Regions from separate parts of the Micromonospora sp. R77 genome, predicted to be linked through region 2. Evidence: predicted binding sites of a transcription regulator. Region 2 holds the regulator's gene; the other holds the start of a gene.
What was found. The regulator HrcA, encoded in region 2, represses chaperone genes, less so after heat shock. The targets are predictions, from matches to a motif close to GGTTNGCACNCTCNNNNNGAGNGTGCNAACC.
Positions count from the first base shown of each region.

Region 1: the regulator HrcA is predicted to act here: its motif matches at 1,524-1,554, upstream of groES (co-chaperone GroES).

Region 1 is NZ_JALDST010000001.1:1,938,526-1,941,891, reverse strand. It holds gene ybaK (Cys-tRNA(Pro) deacylase) at 1-107, opposite strand, end outside; gene MRQ36_RS08875 (methyltransferase domain-containing protein) at 151-1,377, opposite strand; gene groES (co-chaperone GroES) at 1,687-2,001, shown strand; gene groL (chaperonin GroEL) at 2,072-3,366, shown strand, end outside.
Region 2 is NZ_JALDST010000001.1:1,359,902-1,363,267, forward strand. It holds gene MRQ36_RS06095 (16S rRNA (uracil(1498)-N(3))-methyltransferase) at 1-249, opposite strand, end outside; gene dnaJ (molecular chaperone DnaJ) at 251-1,396, opposite strand; gene hrcA (heat-inducible transcriptional repressor HrcA) at 1,470-2,492, opposite strand; gene MRQ36_RS06110 (DUF4870 domain-containing protein) at 2,689-3,291, shown strand; gene hemW (radical SAM family heme chaperone HemW) at 3,336-3,366, opposite strand, start outside.

The sequences.
Region 1 (3,366 bases), 580 kb from region 2:
AGCGCGCCGTAGTTCGGCGCGTCCGGCGACACGTCGTACGGGTGGGTGCTGTGGCTGATCTTCCGCTTGGTCAGCAGCGCCGTCGCCGGAGTGCCCTGTCCCGCCATGCCGACAAGCTAACCCGGGCCCGGCCGGCGGGCGAGTCGAAAATCAGCCGGCCACCGGTCGGCCGACCAGCACCGTCGGCGCACCGGCCACCCGGGTCAGCACCAGGCTCGCCGCCGCGTCGCCGGCCAGCCGCAGGTCCCGCCGCAGCTGCTCGGGCTCCAGTGCCGACCCGCGCTTGAGGATCTCCACCCGGCCCACCCGGCGGTCCCGCAGCAGCGCGCGCAGCCGCTTCAGCGAGAACGGCAGCACGTCGGTGACCTCCAGGCAGCGGGCGAACGGGGTCGGGACGGCGGTGTCCGCGTAGAGGTAGGCGATGGTCGGGTCGCCCAGGGTGGCGTCCAGCTCCCCGGCCAGCTCGGCCACGAGGTGCGCGCGGACCACCGCCGGGTCCGGGTCGTACAGGAAGCGCCGGACCGGCCCGACGGCCGCCTCGGCGTCCCCGTCGCCGGTGAGCTGGTGGGCGCGGTTCCCTCCGCTGCCGGCGGCGTCGGCAGCCGGCCGTTCCTTCTCGCGGAGCAGGGTGGCGCGGCGGGGGAGTTCGGCCAGCCGGCCGCACCAGAGGGTGGCCTCGACCAGGTCGCCGTCGACGCTGACCCACTCCGCCTCCGCGCCGGCCGGGATCAGCGCGTGGTCCAACCCCGGCGCCACCTTCACCACCGGGTACGGCACCCGCTTGGCCAGCCCGGTGACGAAGTCCCACGGCGGCGAGTAGGAGTTCGGGTCGAAGATCCGCCGGCCGGTGCCGGCCTTCCGGCGCGCCGGGTCGCAGAAGACCGCCTCCACCCGGGTCACGTCGAACGCGGTCGCGTCCCCGCACTCGACGGTGAACAGCTCGGCCAGCCCGGCGGCCTCGGCGTTCGCGGCGGCCATCGCGGCGGTGGTCGGGTCGGCCTCCACCCCGTACACCCGGATGCCGGCGCGGGCCGCGGCCAGCGCGTCCGCGCCGAGGCCGCAACCGAGGTCGGCGAGGGTCCGCACGCCGGCCGCCCGCAGCCGCGCGGCCCGCCGGTCGGCGACCACCCGGCGGGTGGCCTGCTCCAGCCCGGCGCGGGTGAAGAACATCCGGGCCGCGTCCGGCCCGAACTTGCCGACCGCGCGGCGGCGCAGCTCCGCCTGGGTGAGCGCGGCGGCGGCCAGGTCGGCCGGGATCCCGGTGGAGCGCAGCCGGGCCGCCGCGTTCAGCGGGTCGCCGCCGGCCAGCCCGGCGGCCGTCGCGAGCGCGGCCACCCCCTCGGGGGTACGCAGGTCGCCGAACTGGTCCAGATCCACGCCCCCATTCTCCCGGCCGGCCCGGACCGCCCGGCACCGGCCGGCCCGGGCCCCGGCCGCCGAGGCGCGGGCGGCGGGTGAGTGCGACACGAGGGGTGGTGCGTTGGCACTCTCCTTGACGGAGTGCTAGCCGAGGCATAACCTGCGATTAGCACTCTCGCATCGAGGGTGCCAGCTTCCGGGCTTCGGTCCGGAGGCTGAACGCCAGGCGGACCGGCACCCGCGACGACGGCCCCGCCCGGTGGCATGTGGCAGATTGACGCCGTTCGGCTCGCCGTTCGGCAACGAAACCAAGTACCCCAGGAGGGTATGCCCGTGACTACCGCGACCAAGGTTGCGATCAAGCCGCTCGAGGACCGCATCGTGGTCCAGGCGAACGAGGCTGAGACCACCACGGCGTCGGGCATCGTGATCCCCGACACCGCCAAGGAGAAGCCGCAGGAGGGCACCGTCCTCGCTGTCGGCCCGGGCCGGATCGACGACAAGGGCAACCGCGTGCCGATCGACGTCAAGGTCGGCGACACCGTCCTCTACTCGAAGTACGGCGGCACCGAGGTCAAGTACGCCGGCGAGGAGTACCTGGTGCTCTCCGCCCGCGACGTCCTCGCGGTCATCGAGAAGTAAGCAACCGATCAGTGTCGTTGCCCCGGTCCGGCTCGCCGGGCCGGGGCAGCGTCGCTTCGAAGGGACATTCATGGCGAAGATCCTGAGCTTCTCGGACGACGCCCGGCACCTGCTCGAGCACGGTGTCAACGCCCTCGCGGACGCGGTCAAGGTCACCCTCGGCCCGCGCGGGCGCAACGTCGTCCTGGACAAGAAATTCGGTGCGCCGACGATCACCAACGATGGGGTCACCATCGCCAAGGAGATCGAGCTCACCAACCCGTACGAGAACCTCGGCGCGCAGCTGGTCAAGGAGGTGGCGACGAAGACCAACGACGTCGCCGGCGACGGGACCACCACCGCGACCGTGCTGGCCCAGGCGATGGTCCGCGAGGGCCTGCGCAACGTGACCGCGGGGGCCAGCCCCTCCGGGCTCAAGCGCGGCATCGACGCGGCCGCCGCCAAGGTCTCCGAGGCGCTGCTCGGTCGGGCCGTCGAGGTGGCCGACAAGGAGTCGATCGCGCACGTGGCGACGATCTCCGCGCAGGACGCCACCATCGGCGCGCTGATCGCCGAGGCGATGGAGAAGGTCGGCCGGGACGGTGTCATCACCGTCGAGGAGGGCTCCGCGCTCACCACCGAGCTCGACGTGACCGAGGGGATGCAGTTCGACAAGGGCTTCATCTCCCCGAACTTCGTCACCGACCTGGAGTCGCAGGAGTCGGTGCTGGAGGACCCGTACATCCTCATCACCACGCAGAAGATCTCGGCGATCGAGGAGCTGCTGCCGCTGCTGGAGAAGGTCCTCCAGAACAGCAAGCCGCTGCTGATCGTCGCCGAGGACGTCGACGGCCAGGCGCTGTCGACCCTGGTGGTCAACTCGATCCGCAAGACCCTCAAGGTCTGCGCGGTCAAGGCCCCCGGCTTCGGTGACCGCCGCAAGGCGATGCTGCAGGACATGGCGATCCTCACCGGCGCCGAGCTGGTCGCCCCCGAGCTGGGCTACAAGCTCGACCAGGTCGGCCTGGAGGTGCTGGGCACCGCCCGGCGCGTCGTGGTCGACAAGGAGACCACCACCATCGTCGACGGTGGCGGCCAGGCCTCCGAGGTCACCGACCGGGTCGCGCAGATCCGCAAGGAGATCGAGGCGTCGGACTCCGACTGGGACCGGGAGAAGCTGGCCGAGCGGCTGGCGAAGCTCTCCGGCGGCATCGCGGTCATCAAGGTGGGCGCGGCGACCGAGGTCGAGATGAAGGAGCGCAAGCACCGCATCGAGGACGCCATCGCCGCGACCAAGGCCGCGGTCGAGGAGGGTACGGTTCCCGGCGGCGGCGCCGCGCTGGTCCAGATCCTGCCGGCGCTCGACGACGACCTGGGCTTCACCGG
Region 2 (3,366 bases):
GCCCTGCACCACCACGAGCCGCGGGACGGACGCGTCGACGTACCCCCGAGAGGTGAGCCGGACGTCGAGGGTGCCCTTGCCGGCGGCGGTGACCACGGCGGCGGCCGTGCCACCCCGCCCGTCGGCGAGGAGCAGCTCCTCGCCGACGCGCAGCCGCTGCACGTCGGCGGCGTGGTGCCCCTCGGGACCGTCCAGGGTCAGCGTGTCACCGGTGGGCAGCGCCTCGACCAGGAACAGCGGCGCCGACACCTCAGGGGTGCCCGTTGAAGGCGTCGCGCATCCGGGAGAAGAAGCCACCCTGCTTGGTCAGCTCGGCGACCTCCTCGCCCCGGGTCTTGGCGAAGTCGCGCAGCATCTTCTCCTGGTCGGCGTCGAGCTTCGTCGGGGTCCGCACGTCCAGGTGGACATAGAGGTCACCCCGGCCGGTGCCGCGCAGGTGCGGTACGCCCCGGGCGCGCAGCCGCAGCGTGCTGCCCGGCTGGGTGCCGGCCTTGACGTCGACCGTCTCCTCGCTGTCGAGGGTCTTGATGGTCAGCCGGGTGCCGAGCGCGGCGGCGGTCATCGGCACGGTGACCCGGCAGTGCAGGTCGTCGCCCTTGCGGGAGTAGACGTCGTGCGGCCGCTCGTGGATCTCCACGTAGAGGTCGCCGGCCGTGCCGCCGCCCGGGCCCACCTCACCCTGCTGGGCCAGCCGGATCCGCATGCCGTCCTCGACCCCGGCCGGGATCTTGACGGTCAGCGAGCGGCGGGTCCGCACCCGGCCGTCACCGGCGCAGGTCGGGCAGGGGTGCGGGATGGTGGTGCCGTAGCCCTGGCAGACCGTGCAGGGCCGGGCGGAGACCACCTGGCCGAGGAAGGTCCGCTGCACCGACTGCACCTCGCCCCGGCCGCCGCACGCCTCGCAGGTGGCCAGGTGGGTGCCGGCCGCGGTGCCGGCGCCGGAGCAGGTGGTGCAGAGCACCGCGGTGTCGACGGTGATCGGCGCCTCGACGCCGAACGCGGTCTCGTGCAGGTCCAGCTCCAGCCGCAGGATCGCGTCCGCGCCCGGCCGGGTCCGTGGACGGGGCCCCCGGGCACCGCCGGCCGCCCCGCCGAAGAAGGCGTCCATGATGTCCTGGAAACCGACGAAGGGTCCCGCGCCGCCCGGTCCCCCGGGGCCGCCGGCACCGCCGCCGCCCGGGGCGAGCGGGTCGCCACCCAGGTCGACGATCTGCCGCTTCCGGTCGTCCGAGAGGACCTCGTACGCCGCGTTGATGTCCTTGAACTTCTCCTGTGCCTCCGGGTCCGGATTGACGTCCGGGTGGAACTGCCGCGCCAGCTTGCGGTAGGCGCGCTTGATCTCGTCGTCGGAGGCCTCCCGGTTCACACCGAGAATGCCGTAGTAGTCCCTGGCCACTGCGTTCCGTGTCCTCATGTTCGTCTCGCGTTGCACCGGTCGTCGGCCGGAGCCGGCCGTCGGCCCTGACTGGTCAGTTCTGGGCCAGCAGCTCGCCCACGTAGCGTGCCACGGCCCTCACCGTGGCGATCGTGCCGGGGTAGTCCATCCGGGTGGGACCCAGCACACCCAGGCCGCCGAGGGCGGTCGAGCCCGGGCCGTACCCGGTGCTGACCACCGAGGCGGCCCGCAGGTTGTCGATCTCGTTCTCGTCGCCGATCAGCACCCGGGTGGTGGTGGACTCCGCCTCGCCGATCAGCTTGAGCATCACCACCTCCTCCTCCAGCGCCTCCAGGATGGGGCGCAGCGAGCCCTGGAAGTCGAGCAGTCCACCCCGGGTGAGGTTGGCGGTGCCGGCCAGCGCGATGCGCTCCTCGTGCCGCTCGACGAGGGTCTCCAGCAGCACGGTCGACAGCGTGGTCATCGCCCCGCGCAGGTGCGGCACGGCCTCGTCGACCAGCGCCTGGACCAGCGGCGGGGTCTCCGACAGGCGGCTGCCGACCAGCTTCTCGTTGACCAGCCGGCGCAGGTCGGTGACGTCGTCGGCGGGGATCGGCGCGGGCAGCTCGACCAGCCGCTGCTCGACCCGCCCGGTGTCCGCGATCATGACCAGCATCAGCCGGGTGGTGGAGATCGGCACCAGCTCCAGGTGACGCACCGAGGAACGGGCCAGCGACGGGTACTGCACGACGGCGACCTGGCGGGTGAGCTGGGCCAGCAGCCGGACCGTGCGGTGCACCACGTCGTCCAGGTCGACCGCGCCGACCAGGAAGCGTTCGATGGCGCGGCGTTCGGCCGGGCTGAGCGGCTTGACCCGGGACAGCCGGTCGACGAAGAGCCGGTAACCCCGGTCGGTGGGCACCCGGCCGGCACTGGTGTGCGGCTGCCGGATGTAGCCCTCCTCCTCCAGCACCGCCATGTCGTTGCGCACCGTCGCCGGGGAGACGCCGAGCTGGTGGCGCTCGACGAGGGCCCTGCTCCCCACCGGTTCCTGGGTGGCGACGTAGTCCTCGACGATCGCGCGCAGCACGGCGAGCTTGCGGTCGTCGAGACCCATCTCCCACCTCCTGGCGCACTCCTGGCACTCGACTGTAGCGAGTGCCAGTCTACGTCGGTGCCCCCGCCGACGCGATGATCAGCGACGGACCTCCGGTGCGGCACCCCCGACGTCGACACACCAGAGCCGATCAGCCGGACATCCCGGGCGGTGTCGCTCTGGCGCCTGCTTGCCACCGGCCCCTACCGTGGCGTCCATGACTGAACCACCTCGCCCGCCCGGAGCGGGGGACCCCGGCGCCCAGCCGGACCCGACCGCGCCGTACGGCTCGTCGGAGCCACCCACCGCACCACTGTCCGGGGCACCGGGCGGCGCCGGGTATCCCCCGCCCGGTGGCTATCCGCCGCCCACCGGCGGTCAGCCGCCGTCGGGCGGCTACCCCCCGCCGGGCGGCTACCCGCCGCCGAACGCCGGCTACCCGACCGGCGGCGCGTACGGCGCCCCCACCGGCGGCTACGCCAACAACGACGACAAGACCTGGGCCCTGGTCGCGCACTTCGGCGGTGCCGCCGGCGCGCTGATCAGCTTCGGCCCGCTGGGCTTCGTCGCCCCGCTCATCGCCTACCTGGCCCGTGGTCAGCAGTCGCCGACCGTCCGGGCGCACGCCCTGGCCGCGCTGAACTTCCAGATCCTCTGGTCGATCATCGCGTTCGTGCTGCTCTTCGTGAGCTGGTGCCTGCTCTTCCTGCCCAGCATCGCGGTCGTGGTGATCCAGATCCTGTTCGGGATCATCGCCGGCATGAAGGCCAACGAGGGTCAGCCCTACCGCTACCCGATGTCCGCGAACTTCATCAAGTGACACCGGCCCGGCCGGCCCACGGGGTCGGCCGGGTCCCCGGGCGGTCAGGCCAGCAGGTCGCGGACCACCGCGTCG